DNA from 3 places in the Acidovorax sp. SRB_24 genome. Region 3 is predicted to be linked to each of the others. Evidence: riboswitches for the same ligand, from Rfam matches in the RefSeq annotation. Region 3 holds a riboswitch; each other region holds the start of a gene.
What was found. Region 3 has a riboswitch for thiamine pyrophosphate ahead of B2J89_RS06465 (FAD-dependent oxidoreductase). Riboswitches for the same ligand answer to the same signal wherever they lie in the genome.

Region 1 (5,234 bases), on a different contig from region 3:
AGAACTTCGCCACCCTGGTGGACTCGGCGTCGAAGAACGCACCCGCCGGCTCGGAAACGGCCGTGGCCGTGATGAAGAGCGCCGTGTCGGCCGCCAACAACGCGTTCGAATCGGTGCAAAAGGCCGTCAAGCAGGCCACCGACGCCGCTGAAGCCAACTTCAACGCCGTGGCCACCACGGCCGCCGACGCAGCCAAGTCGGCTGCGGGTGCCCGCAAGCAGCGCTGAGCCATGCGCCTGTCCAGCCACAAGGCGCTGGACACAAAGCAGGGATTACCCTGATAATGCGAACACTGTCCCGGCGCCGCCGGGACCCCAGTTGTCTCCTCGGATCCTCTCGAAACACGGGTTTCAGGGATTCGTTCAAGCCCGGTCTCGACCGGGCTTTTTTTTGCGCGACCCAGGGACCGGGTGCCGCCGAAAAAACACAACCGCGCAGGCAGTATTGCGAATGGTTCGCGTTTGCTTTACCATTGCACCCGTTACCATTCCTCCTTCGCCCTTCCCATGAAAAAAATCTCCACGGCTGCCGCAGCAGCCTGTTTCCTGCTCGCAGCCAGCGGTTTCGTGCAGGCCCAAGAGAACGTCGTCAACCTCTATTCGGCACGCCACTACGCCACCGATGAAGCGCTCTACAGCGGCTTCACCCAAGCCACGGGCATCAAGATCAACCGCGTCGATGCCGACGATGCCGGGATCCTGGCACGCCTGAAGGCCGAGGGCTCGGCCTCCCCCGCCGATGTGATCCTGCTGGTCGACGCGGCGCGCCTGTACCGCGGCGAGGTCGACGGGCTGTTCCAGCCGATCAGGTCCAAGGTGCTCGAAGACGCCATCCCGGCCAACCTGCGCAGCCTGCCGGCCGCAGACGGCGGCATTTCGTGGTTCGGCCTGTCGACCCGCGCGCGCGTCATCGTCTACAACAAGGTCAAGATGAACCCCGAGGACGTGGACACCTACGAGGAGCTGGGCGACCCGAAGAACAAGGGCAAGCTGTGCATCCGCTCGGGCTCGCACCCCTACAACCTGAGCCTGTTTGGCGCCGTTACCGAGCACATGGGCGAGCAAAAGACGCAGGAGTGGCTCAAGGGCATGGTGGCCAACCTGGCGCGCGACCCCAAGGGCGGCGACACCGACCAGATCAAGGCCGTGGCGTCGGGTGAATGCCAGATCGGCGTGACCAACAGCTACTACCTGGCGCGCCTGATGCGCTCGGACAAACCCGAAGACATTGCCGTGGCCAACAAGGTCGGCGTGGTGTTTCCGAACCAGCAGTCGTGGGGCACGCACTTGAACATCGCGGGCGGCGCCGTCGCCAAGTACGCCAAGCACCGCGCCAACGCAATCAAGTTCATGGAGTACCTCGCGAGCCCTGAAGCGCAGAACTATTTTGCCAACGGCAACAACGAATGGCCCGCCGCCAAGGGCGTGGACATCGCCAACCCCGCGCTCAAGGCCATGACCGGCGGCAAGCCGTTCAAGAGCGAGACCATCCCGATCAGCGCCGTGGGCGCCAACATGACCAAGGTGCAGCAGATGCTGGACCGCGTCGGCTTCAAATAAGCCCTGCACCCCTCCCCGCGCCCGGCCCTGCCGGGCTTTTTTTCGCGTGCCGCATCCGCCATAATTTACGTTTACGTCAACGTCATTCACTGGAGATACGGCATGGACATTCAGGGCAAGGTATTCATCGTGACCGGCGGCGCATCGGGCCTGGGCGAAGGCACGGCACGCATGCTGGCCGCGCAGGGCGGCAAGGTCGTCATCGCGGACATGCAGGCGGACAAGGGCGCGGCGGTGGCCCAGGACATTGGCGGCGCCTTCGTGCGCTGCGACGTCAGCAGCGAAGCCGACGGCCAGGCCGTGGTGGCGCAGGCCGTGTCCCTGGGCAAGCTGATGGGCCTGGTCAACTGCGCCGGCGTCGCCCCGGCCGAAAAGACCGTGGGCAAGAACGGCGCCCACAGCCTGGCCGCGTTCAGCAAGACCATCGCGGTGAACCTGGTCGGCAGCTTCAACATGATCCGCCTGGCGGCCGAAGCGATGTCCCAGAACGAACCCGAAGCCACGGGCGAGCGCGGCGTGCTGATTTCCACCGCCAGCGTCGCCGCCTACGACGGGCAGATCGGCCAGGCCGCCTACAGCGCCTCCAAGGGCGGCATCGTCGGCATGACCCTGCCCATCGCCCGCGACCTGGCCCGCAGCGGCATCCGCAACATGACGATTGCCCCCGGCATCTTCGGCACGCCGATGCTGTTTGGCATGCCGCAGGAGGTGCAGGATGCGCTGGCCGCCGGCGTGCCCTTCCCGAGCCGCCTGGGCACGCCGCAGGACTACGCCAAGCTGGTGCGGCATATCTTCGAAAACGACATGCTCAACGGTGAAGTGATTCGCCTCGACGGCGCCATCCGCCTGGCGCCCCGCTGAAGGCCGGGCGGCGGGCCCGCGCGTGAACGGCCCCGCGCGCAGCAGGACATCCGGGGCACCCCTACAATCGCGCCGTGTCCGGTGGCTTGCCGGACACGACCGCTGGGGGTGTCGCCGGGATCTTTCGAGGACCGGGCGGCTGAGAAAGTCCCTTTGAACCTGTTGAGATCATCCTCGCGCAGGGAAGCCGGCCGCACAGCACCGCCCCGCCCACGGGCCGCCGTGCCCTTGGCCCGCCCCGCGCGCGCACCGCACGGAGCCTTTTCATGACACAGCCCGCCACCCCCGCCAACGAGGCGCTGGCCCCCATTTCCGCCGACCGGCGCGTGTTCCAGTGGCACGACCACGCCTCGCTGTGGTTCAGCCTGGGCGTAGGCCTGCTGGTGATGCAGGTGGGCGCCTACCTGATGCCCGCCATGGGCACGCAAGACGCGCTGCTGGCCATCGTGTTCGGCTCGCTGCTCGGCGCCGGCCTGCTCGGCTGGGTGGCCAAGATCGGCTGCGACAGCGGCCTGGCCAGCGCCGGGCTGATGCACGCGGTGTACGGCCGCGCGTTCGCGCGCCTGCCCATCGTGCTCAACATCGTGCAGCTGATCGGCTGGGGCACCTTCGAACTGGTGGTGATGCGCGACGCCACCGTCGCCATCGGCCGCCAGTCGGGCAGCCTGCTGGCGCCCCACTGGCCGGTGCTCGCCACGCTGCTGTGGGGCGGTGTCGTGACGCTGCTCATCAGCGGCTCCATGGTGCAGCTGGTGCGCCGCATCATCGCGCGCGTGGCGCTGCCATTGGTGGTGCTGTCGCTCGTGTGGCTGAGCTGGCAGTTCCTGTCGCTGGCGCAGGCACAGGGCCTGGCAGACCTCTGGCAGCGCCGCGGCGAAGGCGGCATGGGCGTGATGCCCGCGCTCGACCTGGTGATCGCCATGCCGATCAGCTGGCTGCCGCTGGTCGCCGACTATGCGCGCCACGGCACCAGCGGCCGCGCGGCGCTGCGCGGCACCTGGGCCGGCTATGCGCTGGCCAACATCTGGTGCTATGCGCTTGGCGTGCTCGTCGCGCTGGTGCTGCCCAGCCAGGACCTGGTGACCGCGCTGCTGCTGGCGCAGGGCGGGCTGATCGCGCTGTCGCTGATCCTCATCGACGAAGTCGACAACGCCTATGGCGACGCCTATTCAGGCGCCGTCTCGGCCCACGCCCTGCGGCCGCGCTGGAGCGTACGCCGCTGGGGCATCGCGATCGCGCTGCTGTGCACGCTGCTGGCGCTGGTGCTGCCGATGCACAGCCTCGAACCCTTCCTGCTGCTGCTCAGCTCGGTCTTCGTGCCGCTGTTTGGCGTGATCCTGGGGCGCCTGGCCTTTGGCGCCAGCGCTGCGGCCTTGCTGGCGCAGGCACGCCAGGCGCATGCCGCGCCGATCGCGCTGTGGCTGGCGGGCATCGCGTTCTACCACCTGGTGCCCCGACTCGCGCCGGCGCTGGGCTCGGCCCTGCCGACGCTCGCGCTGTGCTTCGTGCTGGCCTATGCCACGCGCACCCGGCCCGGCGCCGGCACGCTGGCCGCAGGCGCGCGGCAGGCCTGACAAGCGCGGCCCCGCGTCGGCCCCCCGCGCCCGCGCAGCGCTATTCAAAGATGAGCACTGTGCGCACGCTGGTCCTGGGATTCAGAGCAAAACCCACCTGAAACCCAAGCTGTGCCAGCGCCAGCAGCTCACTTTTTATCGAAAGTGCAGGAACTTCACCGGCAGCGCCCTGTCGGACCGGGCGCATGGATCCCATGCGTTTGTCTCAAAGGAGTGTTGTTCCCGTGCTGTTTCTGTCCCGCCGTCTCTCGCTTTCCGTGGCCGCCCTTGGCCTGGCTGCAGCCGCCGCCTTGTCCAGCCTGCCCGCGGCCGCCGCCGCACGCGCGCAAGAATTCGTCAGCGTGAAGGGCTCCAGCGTGAACGTGCGCGAAACGCCCACGACCCGTTCGGCCACGCTGTGGGAGCTGGCCTCGGGCTACCCGCTGCAGGTCCTGCAGCGCAAGGGCCAGTGGCTGCGGGTGAAGGATTACGAGGCCACGCTGGGCTGGATCCATGCCCCGCTGACCCACAAGGTGCCGCACATGGTGGTCACCGCCCACACGGCAAACCTGCGCGCGGGCCCCGGCCAGCAGCACCGGCGCGTGGGCCAGCTGGACCAGCACGAGGTCGTGAAGACGCTGAAAAAATCGGGCGATTGGGCGCAGGTGCAGCGCGAAGGCGGGCAAAAGGGCTGGATCGCGCGGCGGCTGGCCTGGGGCTGGTAAGCAAAGACCGGGCGGGCTCGCGGGCCCGCCAGCTCAATGGTGCAGCACGCGCTGCGCCACGGGCGCATAGCCGTGGTTCAGCGGCCCGTGCCCGTGCCCGGTGCACACCGCGGCGCCGGCGGCGATCGCGCCCAGGACGTAGGCGCGCGCCTGTTCCACCGCCTGCGGCAGCGGCAGGCCCAGTGCCAGGTGCGCGGCAATGGCCGACGACAGCGTGCAGCCCGTGCCGTGGCCGTTGTGCGTGGCAATGCGCGGCGACTGCAGGCGCAGCCGCCCCCCGCCGGCCAGCGCCAGCACATCGATCACGGTGTCGCCGGGCAGGTGCCCGCCCTTGAGCAGCACGGCCGGCGCGCCCAGCGCCAGCAGCGCGCTGGCCGCATCGTCGAGTGCATCGGCACCGTCGATGGTGCGGCCCAGCAGCAGCGCCGCTTCGTCAAGATTCGGCGTGACGACGGTGGCCAGCGGAAACAGCTCCTCCACCAGCACGCCCACGGTCTCCTGCGACATCAGGCGGTCGCCGCTGGTGGCGACCATGA
Region 2 (5,234 bases), on a different contig from region 3:
CAGCAGCTCCTCGCAGGCATCCGCACCGCCGGCAAGGATTTCGCGGTGGCCCGCTCCGCGCTGGTGGCGGCGCGCGACTCGGGCCTGACCGAGCGCATCCGCAAGGTCTATGCCGAACATTTCCTGCCGTCGTCGAACGCGCTGCTGTCGGCGCTGGGCACGCTGACGCAGGCACAGCGCGATGCCATCGATGCGCGTGCGCGCGAGGTCGCCAGGCTGGGCGAAGTGGCCCGGCTGGTGCTGATCGCCTTCAGCGCCCTGGCGCTGGCGCTGGGCACGCTGCTCGCGCTGTGGCTAGTGCGCAGCATCACCCGCCCGATCGCTCTGGCTGGCACCACCGCCGACCGCGTGGCCAGCCTGGACCTGCGCCACGACATTGCAGGCCATGGGCGCGACGAGGCCGGCCGCATGCTGGGGTCTCTGGAGGTGATGCAGCACGCCTTGCGTGCGCTGGTGCGGCAGGTGCGGGGCTCGGCGCAGAACATCAGTGCGGCCGCCTCGGACATCGCCAGCGGCAACAGCGAACTGTCGGGCCGCACCGAAGAGACAGCCACCAGCCTGCAGCAGACCGCTGCCGCGCTGGAGCAGCTGACCCACCATGTCGTGCAGTCGGCCGAATCGGCCCACCATGCGCAGGCCATGGCCAACGCCGCGACCGTGGTGGCGCAAGAGGGCGGCAGCGTGGTGGCCCAGGTGGTGGGCACCATGGAAGGCATCCACCAGTCCTCGCGCAAGATCGTGGACATCATCGGCGTGATCGACTCCATCGCCTTTCAGACCAACATCCTGGCGCTCAATGCCGCGGTCGAGGCCGCGCGCGCCGGCGTACAGGGGCGGGGCTTCGCCGTGGTCGCGGCCGAGGTGCGCAGCCTGGCCACGCGCTCGGCGGCGGCGGCGCAAGAAATCAAGGCACTGATCACCGCATCGGTCGAACGCGCCGAGGCCGGCGCCAGCCTGGCGGGCGTGGCGGGCAGCACCATGGAGCGCATCGTCGGTGCCGTGCAGGACGCGGCACGCCGCATGGGCGAAATCACCTCGGCCACCGCCGTGCAGAACCACGAGATCGCGCAGATCAACACTGCCGTATCCCGGCTCGACCAGATGACGCAGGAGAACGCGTCACTGGTCGAGGAATCGGCCGCCGCATCCGCCAGCCTGCGCAGCCAGGCCCAGGAGTTGGCGGCCCTGATCAGCCGGTTCGTGCTGCCGGGCCAGGATGCGCCCGGCCCGGTGGACCAAACCGCACCCGGCACGGCGCCACAGACGGCAGCCCCGCGCGCGCCGCTGCGGCTGGCGCAGCGGCACGCGGCCTGACATCAGGCCACGGGCTGGATCGGCACGTACAACTCACCGCCCGTGCCGCGGAATTCCACCGCTTTTTCCTGCAGGCCCCGTGCGGCGAATTCGCGCACCTCCTGCGTGATCTTCATGGAGCAGAACTTGGGGCCGCACATCGAACAGAAGTGCGCCACCTTCGAGGCATCCTTGGGCAGGGTCTCGTCGTGGAATGCGCGGGCGGTGTCGGGGTCCAGGCCCAGGTTGAACTGGTCTTCCCAGCGGAAGTCGAAGCGCGCCTGGCTGAGCGCATCGTCGCGCGCGCGCGCGCCAGGGTGGCCCTTGGCCACGTCGGCCGCGTGCGCGGCGATCTTGTAGGCAATGATGCCCTGCTTGACGTCGTCGCGGTCGGGCAGGCCCAGGTGCTCTTTGGGAGTCACGTAGCACAGCATGGCCGTACCCATCCAGCCGATCATGGCCGCGCCGATGGCGCTGGCGATGTGGTCGTAGCCGGGGGCGATGTCGATGGTCAGCGGGCCCAGGGTGTAGAACGGCGCCCCGTGGCAGGTGTTGAGCTGCTCGGTCATGTTGGCCTGGATCATGTGCATGGGCACGTGTCCCGGGCCTTCGATCATGGTCTGCACGTCGTGCTTCCAGGCGGTCTGCGTGAGCTCGCCCAGCGTGTGCAGTTCGGCAAACTGCGCCGCGTCGTTGGCGTCGCTCGCGCAGCCCGGCCGCAGTCCGTCGCCCAGCGAGAAGCTCACGTCGTACGCCTTCATGATGTCGCAGATGTCCTCAAAATGCTCGTACAGAAAGCTCTCGCGGTGGTGCGCCATGCACCACTTGGCCATGATCGAGCCGCCGCGCGAGACGATGCCGGTGCGCCGCTGCGCCGTGAGCTGGATGTAAGCCAGGCGCACGCCGGCGTGGATGGTGAAGTAGTCCACGCCCTGCTCCGCCTGCTCGACCAGCGTGTCTCGGAAGATGGCCCAGGTCAGGTCCTCGGCCACGCCGCCCACCTTTTCGAGCGCCTGGTAGATCGGCACGGTGCCGATCGGCACGGGCGCATTGCGCACGATCCAGTCGCGCGTGGTGTGGATGGCCTTGCCGGTGGACAGGTCCATCACGTTGTCTGCGCCCCAGCGGATCGCCCAGACCAGCTTCTCGACCTCTTCCTCGATGCTGGACGTGACGGCCGAATTGCCGATGTTGGCGTTGATCTTGACCTTGAAGTTGCGCCCGATGGCCATGGGCTCGACCTCGGGGTGGTTGATGTTGGCTGGAATGATGGCGCGCCCGCGCGCCACTTCGTCGCGCACGAATTCGGGCGTGATGATCTGGGGGATGCTCGCGCCCATCGGGTTGCCCATCAGGCGCTGCTCGCGGCCGGCGTCCGCCATGTACTGCGCCATCCACTCGCGCTTGCCGTTCTCGCGGATCGCCACGTATTCCATCTCGGGCGTGACGATGCCTTTCTTCGCGTAGTGCATCTGCGTGACGTTGGCGCCGCTGCGCGCGCGCAGGGGCTGGCGCTGCAGTGCGGCGGCCTCGGCGCGCAGCTGCGCCAGGCGCGCGGCGTCCTCGCTCCTTTGGCCATCATCGATCGCCGCGGGCGCGCGGCCTGCGTAGCGCTCGACGTCGCCCCGCGCTGCGATCCAGGCGCCGCGCACGCTGGCCAGGCCGCGCCGCACGTCGATGGCGACATCGGGGTCGGTGTAAGGGCCCGACGTGTCGTAGACGCTGACCTGCTCGCCGTTGGTCAGCAGGATGTCGCGCACGGGAACGCGCAGGTCGGCGTGCAGCTGGCCGGGCACGTAGGCCTTGCGCGAGGCCGGAAAGGGCGCACGGGCATCCTCCAGCAAGCGGGCGAATGTCTCGAGGGCAAGGGGGTCGGTGGCGTTCATGGTCGGTCTCCGGTGGATGGCAGGGATGTGCTCCGGAGTGGACCTGTGCTCGCCCCCCCGGTGGCAGCGCCAGGGGCAAGGTCCGCCTGCCGTCAAAAGTAGCAGGACAGAAAGATCGGCTCTTCTTACGCCGGTATCAACCGGATCAAGTTCGTCGGGTTCGCGGGCCAGTCTGGACTTCAGACCGCCCCCATCTCAGTGCGTCAGCACACCCCGGAGCAGCCGCGAGTATAGGGCTATGCAGAGCGCGCCCGCGTCAGAGAACGCGCTCGGCGATCAGCACCGCAAAGAAGACAAAGGCGGCGATCAGCGTCCACTTGAGGACGACAAAACCCAGGCGCTTGTAGCGCGGCTGGCCGGTGCCGGCATAGAACGCAAAGCACACCGCCGCCGCGAGCAACAGCAGCAGGACGGCCCAGCGGAACAGCAGCATGGCAGCGGGCCCTGTGCGCTTACCAGGCGCGCGCCGGCTGGGCAAAGCCCGGGGGGGCCAGGCGCTCGTTGTCGAAGCTCACCAGTTCCCAGGCGTCGGGCTGGGCGAGCAGCTCGCGCAGCAGCAGGTTGTTGAGCGCATGACCCGAACGAAACGCGCTGTAGGCGGCCAACAGCGGCTTGCCGATGAGGTAGAGATCGCCCATCGCGTCGAGGATCTTGTGCTTGACGAATTCGTCGTCATAGCGCAAGCCGTCGGCATTGAGCACCTTGTAGTCGTCCATGACGATGGCGTTGTCGAGGCCACCGCCCAGGGCGAGCCCGCTGGCGCGCATCATCTCGACGTCGCGCGTGAAGCCGAAGGTGCGCGCGCGCGCGATGTCGCGGCTGTAGTTGCCCTGCCCCAGGTCAAACTCGACGCACTGGCCGGTCGAGTCCACCGCGGGGTGGGAAAAGTCGATCTCGAAGCGCAGCTTGAAGCCGTGGTAAGGGTCGAGCCGCGCCCATTTCGCGGATGCCCCCTCGCCCTGGCGGATCTGCACCGGGCGCTTGACCCGGATAAATTTCTTGGGGGCGTTCTGCAGCGCGATGCCGGCGCTTTGCAGCAGGAAGACGAACGACGCCGACGAGCCATCGAGGATGGGAACCTCTTCGGCGGTGATGTCCACGTACAGGTTGTCCAGGCCCAGGCCCGCGCAGGCCGACATCAGGTGCTCGACGGTGTGCACCTTGGCGCCGCCCGCAGAGATCGTCGAGGCCATGCGCGTGTCGGTGACGGCCAGGGCCGAGATCGGAATGTCCACCGGTTCGGGCAGGTCCACACGGCGGAACACGATGCCGGTGTCAGGCTGCGCGGGGCGCAGGGTGAGCTCCACGCGTTGGCCGCTGTGCAGGCCCACGCCCACCGCACGGGTGAGCGCCTTGAGAGTACGTTGCTGAAGCATGCAGGGATTTTAGGTGCGAAGGCGGCACTTTGCTGCAGTGCACGCACGCCCTGGATTTATCGCCGCGATGGAGGATGGGGCGCGGTGCCAGCGCGGGCCGCGCCGCGGCTTCCCGCTCAATCGGCCTGCTTGCGCAGGAACGCTGGAATCTCCAGGTCGTCCATGCCGCCCGACGACAGGGCGTCCACGCGCGCCGCAGCCTGCGTGCGGTTGGTGCGCCAGACGCTGGGCACGGCCATGCTGCCGTAATCGGTCTGGCTCGTGCCGCCCGCAGAACCCAGCACCGTCGTGCCCATGGCCGCGCCCGCCACCGGCACCTGGTAGGCCAGGTTGTCGGTGCCGGTGCGCAGGCTGCCCTGCACCACCTGCATCGACTGGCGGCGCGCATTGTGGCGCGAGAGGCCGGTGGCCACCACGGTGACGCGGATCTCCTCGCCCAGGCTGTCGTCGTAGGCGGCGCCGTAGATGACATGCGCGTCGGGCGAGGCGTAGGCGTTGATGGTGCTCATGGCCAGGCGCGATTCGCTCAGTTTCAGGTTGCCCTTGGCGGCGGTCACCAATACCAGCACGCCCTTGGCACCCGACAGGTCGATGCCTTCGAGCAGCGGGCAGGCTACGGCCTGTTCGGCGGCAATGCGCGCGCGGTCGGGGCCGCTGGCGGTGGCCGTTCCCATCATGG
Region 3 (5,234 bases):
GTGCGCTCGGCGCGGGCCTGCCAGGCGCGCGCCAGGCAGCGGGCATCGGCGGCGATGAAGCCGAGAGCGCTGCAGGCCGCCAGCGCCGCGCGGTACACCGGAGAGGTGCCCTCGGATGCCGGGACGGGCTGTGGCGTGCTCGGCGTGAACGTGCCCGTGTGGTGGCGCACGATGTCCTGGGCCAGGGTGTCGGTGTCGATCATGGCTGGGGTCTCAGGCCGAGGGCTGCTCGTGGTGCCAGAACGGCGTGCCCAGCACCGGCGTGCTGGGCTGGGCACTGTGCTGTGGCTGCATGGCGCCGGCGCGGCGTGCGCTGCGGCCGGCCTGCACGGCGTCGGCAAAGGCGCCGGCCATCGCGACCGGGTCCTGCGCCAGCGCCACGGCGGTATTCAGCAGCACGCCGTCGTAGCCCCATTCCATCACCTGGCAGGCATGCGAGGGCAGGCCCAGGCCCGCATCGACCAGCAGCGGCACGGCCAGCCGCTCGCGCAGCACCTGCAGCGCATAGGGGTTGACGGGGCCGCGCCCGGTGCCGATCGGCGCCGCCCAGGGCATGACGGCCTGGCAGCCGACGTCGACCAGGCGCTGGCACAGCACCAGGTCTTCGGTGCAGTAGGGCAGCACGTAGAACCCGTCGCGGATGAGCTGCTCGGCCGCGGCGACCAGGTTCAGCGTGTCGGGCTGCAGCGTGTAGTCGTCGCCGATCACTTCGAGCTTGATCCACGGCGTGTTGAACACCTCGCGCGCCATGTGCGAGGTGGTGATGGCCTCCTGCACGCTGTGGCAGCCCGCGGTGTTGGGCAGCACCGGCACGTCGAGCTCGCGCAGCAGCTCCCAAAAGCTGTTGTGGCCTGCGTCCGCATCGCCGCTGCCCTGGCGGCGCAGCGAGGCCGTGACCATGGCCGGGCGGGCGCGCTGCACCGCGGCCTTGAGCGTGGCCGGCGACGGGTAGCGAGCCGTGCCCAGCAGCAGGCGGCTGGAGAAGGACTGGCCGTACAGGACCAGGGCGTCGTCAGAAGGGGTGGTGTTCATGGCAATGCGCGGCGCTAGCCGCCGGTGACGGGAGAAATGACTTCCACGCGGTCGCCCGCCTGCAGCAGGTGGCGTGCGTGCTCGGTGCTGGGCACGAAGACGGTGTTGACGGCGACCGCGAACGGCGGCCGCGCCGTGATGGCGGCCAGGGCGTCGGCCACCGTGGCGCCGTCGGGCAGCTGGTGCGGTGTCTGGTTGATGGTGATGTTCATGGCAAAGAGAGGGCGCTCGTCGCGCTGTGTAAATCCACGGCCAGGTCGAAGGCGCTGGCCAGGGGCGATTGTCCGGTCTGCAGCAGCTCCAGCACCACGTCGAGCAGGGCGGGCGCGATCATGAAGCCGTGCCGGTACAGGCCGTTGACTTCGAGCACGCGCTCCGCCGTCTGGCGGATGGCGGGCAGGTTGTCGGGCAGGGTGGGGCGGCATTGGGTGGCGATCTCGACGATGCGCGCTTCGGCAAAGCCCGAATGCACGGCGTAGGCGGCGCTGAGCAGCTCCAGCGCCGAGCGCACGCTGGCGGGCGAGAGGTCGTCGGACTCGATTTCGGTCGCGCCGATCACGAACAGGTGGTCCTGCTTGGGCGCGATGTAGATCGGGTAGCGCGGGTGCACCAGGCGCGTGGGGCGTTGCAGCGTCACCTCGGGTGCGTGCACGCGCACGACCTCGCCGCGCACACCGCGCAGCTCGCGCCACTGCGCGCGTGCGCCCAGGCCGCGGCAGTCGAGCAGCCAGTCGGGCTGGCCCGGCGTGCCGGGGGCGAAGTCGGCCGGCTCCCGCGGCGTGTTCCAGTGCACGGCCACGCCCCGCTGCGCCATCTCGCGCGCCAGCGCGTCCAGCAGCTGGCGGTTGTCGAGCTGGCCTTCGCCGGGCAGGTACATGCCCTGCGCAAAGCGCCCGGCCAGGGCCGGCTCCAGGCGCGCCATGCCGGCGCTGTCGAGCGCCTGCATGGCGGGCAGTGCCGGCAGCGCGCTGTGCGTGGTCTCGAACTGCAGGCGCAGGCGCGCCGCCTCCTGTGCATCCTGCCGGTGCCAGACCACCAACGTGCCGTTTTGCTGGAAGAACACCGGCGCTTGCAGGTCTGCCAGCAGCTGTGGCCAGCGCGTGAGCGCGTGCTGGCCCATGCGCACCACGCCGGGCTCCGTCACGGCCGACTCGGCCAGCGGCGCCAGCATGGCGGCCGCCACGCGCGCGGCGCTGCCCTGGCCGCTGGCGTCCTGCGCCTCGTACACGGCCACCGCATGGCCGGCACGCGCCAGTGACACCGCCAGCAGCCGGCCCATGAGGCCGGCGCCCAGAATCGCAAAAGAGGAAGGGTGAGCAATCATCGTTGTCCGTTGGTGTGGGTGCACGGACAAAACGGGCGGGCGCCTGTGCTGGAAACTCCCCACGCCAGCATGACCTGGATCGGGTAACGGGGCCTGCGTTGGCTCGGCCCCAGGGTGTTTCTCAGTCCGCGCCAGCCTGGCGGGACACCCCTGTTTCGTCCTGGCAAGAATTACAGCACAAGCCGCCAGCGCCCGTCTTGATGTGGCGCATAGGCCATAATTTTTGCCATGACTCAAACGACCCTCCCGGCCGCCAGGCCCGCGCGCTACGTCCGCGTGCTCTCGATTGCCGGCTCCGACAGCGGCGGTGGCGCCGGCATCCAGGCCGACCTCAAGACCTTCAGCGCGCTGGGCTGCTACGGCATGACCGCCATCAGCGCGATCACCGCGCAGAACACGCAGGGCGTGCGCGCCATCCACGGCATTCCGCCCGACATGCTGCGCGCGCAGATCGACGCCGTGGCTGAGGACATCGGCGTGGACGCCGTCAAGATCGGCATGCTGCACTCGCCCGAGGTGGTGCGCGTGGTCGTCAAGGCGATTGCCCGCCACCAGATGCTGCAGGTGGTGCTCGACCCCGTCATGGTCGCCACCAGCGGCGACCGCCTGATGTCGCAGGAGACCGTGGGCGTGCTGGTGGAGGAGCTGTTTCCGCTGGCCACCGTCGTCACGCCGAATCTTGACGAAGCGGCGCTGCTGCTGGGCCGCACCATCGACGGTGCCGATGCACTCGACGATGCGGCCAGCGCGCTGCTGGCGCTGGGCGCGCCGGCCGTGCTGCTCAAGGGCGGGCACCTGCCCGGCGACACCGTGATCGATGTGCTGGCGCTGGCCGGCGGGGGGCGGCTGCGCCTGCAGTCGCCGCGCATTGCCACGCACAACGGCCACGGCACGGGCTGCACGCTGTCGTCGGCCATTGCCGCGCACCTGGCACTGGGCCTGCCGCTGCCGCAGGCGGTGGAACAGGCGCGCGCCTACGTCCTGGGCGCGATCGCCGCCGGCGCCGCGGTGTGCACCGGGCACGGGCACGGGCCGCTGAACCACGGCTATGCGCCCGTGGCGCAGCGCGTGCTGCACCATTGAGCTGGCGGGCCCGCGAGCCCGCCCGGTCTTTGCTTACCAGCCCCAGGCCAGCCGCCGCGCGATCCAGCCCTTTTGCCCGCCTTCGCGCTGCACCTGCGCCCAATCGCCCGATTTTTTCAGCGTCTTCACGACCTCGTGCTGGTCCAGCTGGCCCACGCGCCGGTGCTGCTGGCCGGGGCCCGCGCGCAGGTTTGCCGTGTGGGCGGTGACCACCATGTGCGGCACCTTGTGGGTCAGCGGGGCATGGATCCAGCCCAGCGTGGCCTCGTAATCCTTCACCCGCAGCCACTGGCCCTTGCGCTGCAGGACCTGCAGCGGGTAGCCCGAGGCCAGCTCCCACAGCGTGGCCGAACGGGTCGTGGGCGTTTCGCGCACGTTCACGCTGGAGCCCTTCACGCTGACGAATTCTTGCGCGCGTGCGGCGGCGGCCGCGGGCAGGCTGGACAAGGCGGCGGCTGCAGCCAGGCCAAGGGCGGCCACGGAAAGCGAGAGACGGCGGGACAGAAACAGCACGGGAACAACACTCCTTTGAGACAAACGCATGGGATCCATGCGCCCGGTCCGACAGGGCGCTGCCGGTGAAGTTCCTGCACTTTCGATAAAAAGTGAGCTGCTGGCGCTGGCACAGCTTGGGTTTCAGGTGGGTTTTGCTCTGAATCCCAGGACCAGCGTGCGCACAGTGCTCATCTTTGAATAGCGCTGCGCGGGCGCGGGGGGCCGACGCGGGGCCGCGCTTGTCAGGCCTGCCGCGCGCCTGCGGCCAGCGTGCCGGCGCCGGGCCGGGTGCGCGTGGCATAGGCCAGCACGAAGCACAGCGCGAGCGTCGGCAGGGCCGAGCCCAGCGCCGGCGCGAGTCGGGGCACCAGGTGGTAGAACGCGATGCCCGCCAGCCACAGCGCGATCGGCGCGGCATGCGCCTGGCGTGCCTGCGCCAGCAAGGCCGCAGCGCTGGCGCCAAAGGCCAGGCGCCCCAGGATCACGCCAAACAGCGGCACGAAGACCGAGCTGAGCAGCAGCAGGAAGGGTTCGAGGCTGTGCATCGGCAGCACCAGCGCCAGCAGCGTGCACAGCAGCGCGATCGCGATGCCCCAGCGGCGTACGCTCCAGCGCGGCCGCAGGGCGTGGGCCGAGACGGCGCCTGAATAGGCGTCGCCATAGGCGTTGTCGACTTCGTCGATGAGGATCAGCGACAGCGCGATCAGCCCGCCCTGCGCCAGCAGCAGCGCGGTCACCAGGTCCTGGCTGGGCAGCACCAGCGCGACGAGCACGCCAAGCGCATAGCACCAGATGTTGGCCAGCGCATAGCCGGCCCAGGTGCCGCGCAGCGCCGCGCGGCCGCTGGTGCCGTGGCGCGCATAGTCGGCGACCAGCGGCAGCCAGCTGATCGGCATGGCGATCACCAGGTCGAGCGCGGGCATCACGCCCATGCCGCCTTCGCCGCGGCGCTGCCAGAGGTCTGCCAGGCCCTGTGCCTGCGCCAGCGACAGGAACTGCCAGCTCAGCCACACGAGCGACAGCACCACCAATGGCAGCGCCACGCGCGCGATGATGCGGCGCACCAGCTGCACCATGGAGCCGCTGATGAGCAGCGTCACGACACCGCCCCACAGCAGCGTGGCGAGCACCGGCCAGTGGGGCGCCAGCAGGCTGCCCGACTGGCGGCCGATGGCGACGGTGGCGTCGCGCATCACCACCAGTTCGAAGGTGCCCCAGCCGATCAGCTGCACGATGTTGAGCACGATGGGCAGGCGCGCGAACGCGCGGCCGTACACCGCGTGCATCAGCCCGGCGCTGG

Region 1: linked by a shared signal. The riboswitch ahead of B2J89_RS06920 (cytosine permease) and the one ahead of B2J89_RS06465 (FAD-dependent oxidoreductase) in region 3 are both predicted to bind thiamine pyrophosphate.
Region 2: linked by a shared signal. The riboswitch ahead of thiC (phosphomethylpyrimidine synthase ThiC) and the one ahead of B2J89_RS06465 (FAD-dependent oxidoreductase) in region 3 are both predicted to bind thiamine pyrophosphate.

What each region holds. Positions count from the first base shown of each region.
Region 1 covers NZ_MWOM01000013.1:81,501-86,734, forward strand. The annotation lists gene B2J89_RS06905 (phasin family protein) at 1-227, shown strand, start outside; gene B2J89_RS06910 (extracellular solute-binding protein) at 507-1,559, shown strand; gene B2J89_RS06915 (3-hydroxyacyl-CoA dehydrogenase) at 1,662-2,420, shown strand; TPP riboswitch at 2,515-2,622, shown strand; gene B2J89_RS06920 (cytosine permease) at 2,687-3,994, shown strand; gene B2J89_RS06925 (SH3 domain-containing protein) at 4,252-4,698, shown strand; gene thiD (bifunctional hydroxymethylpyrimidine kinase/phosphomethylpyrimidine kinase) at 4,732-5,234, opposite strand, start outside.
Region 2 covers NZ_MWOM01000008.1:61,104-66,337, reverse strand. The annotation lists gene B2J89_RS04480 (methyl-accepting chemotaxis protein) at 1-1,314, shown strand, start outside; gene thiC (phosphomethylpyrimidine synthase ThiC) at 1,317-3,179, opposite strand; TPP riboswitch at 3,285-3,405, opposite strand; gene B2J89_RS04470 (hypothetical protein) at 3,436-3,612, opposite strand; gene lpxC (UDP-3-O-acyl-N-acetylglucosamine deacetylase) at 3,632-4,555, opposite strand; gene ftsZ (cell division protein FtsZ) at 4,672-5,234, opposite strand, start outside.
Region 3 covers NZ_MWOM01000012.1:84,445-89,678, reverse strand. The annotation lists gene B2J89_RS06480 (thiamine phosphate synthase) at 1-203, opposite strand, end outside; gene B2J89_RS06475 (thiazole synthase) at 214-1,032, opposite strand; gene thiS (sulfur carrier protein ThiS) at 1,047-1,244, opposite strand; gene B2J89_RS06465 (FAD-dependent oxidoreductase) at 1,241-2,356, opposite strand; TPP riboswitch at 2,396-2,518, opposite strand; gene thiD (bifunctional hydroxymethylpyrimidine kinase/phosphomethylpyrimidine kinase) at 2,585-3,439, shown strand; gene B2J89_RS06455 (SH3 domain-containing protein) at 3,473-3,919, opposite strand; gene B2J89_RS06450 (cytosine permease) at 4,177-5,234, opposite strand, start outside.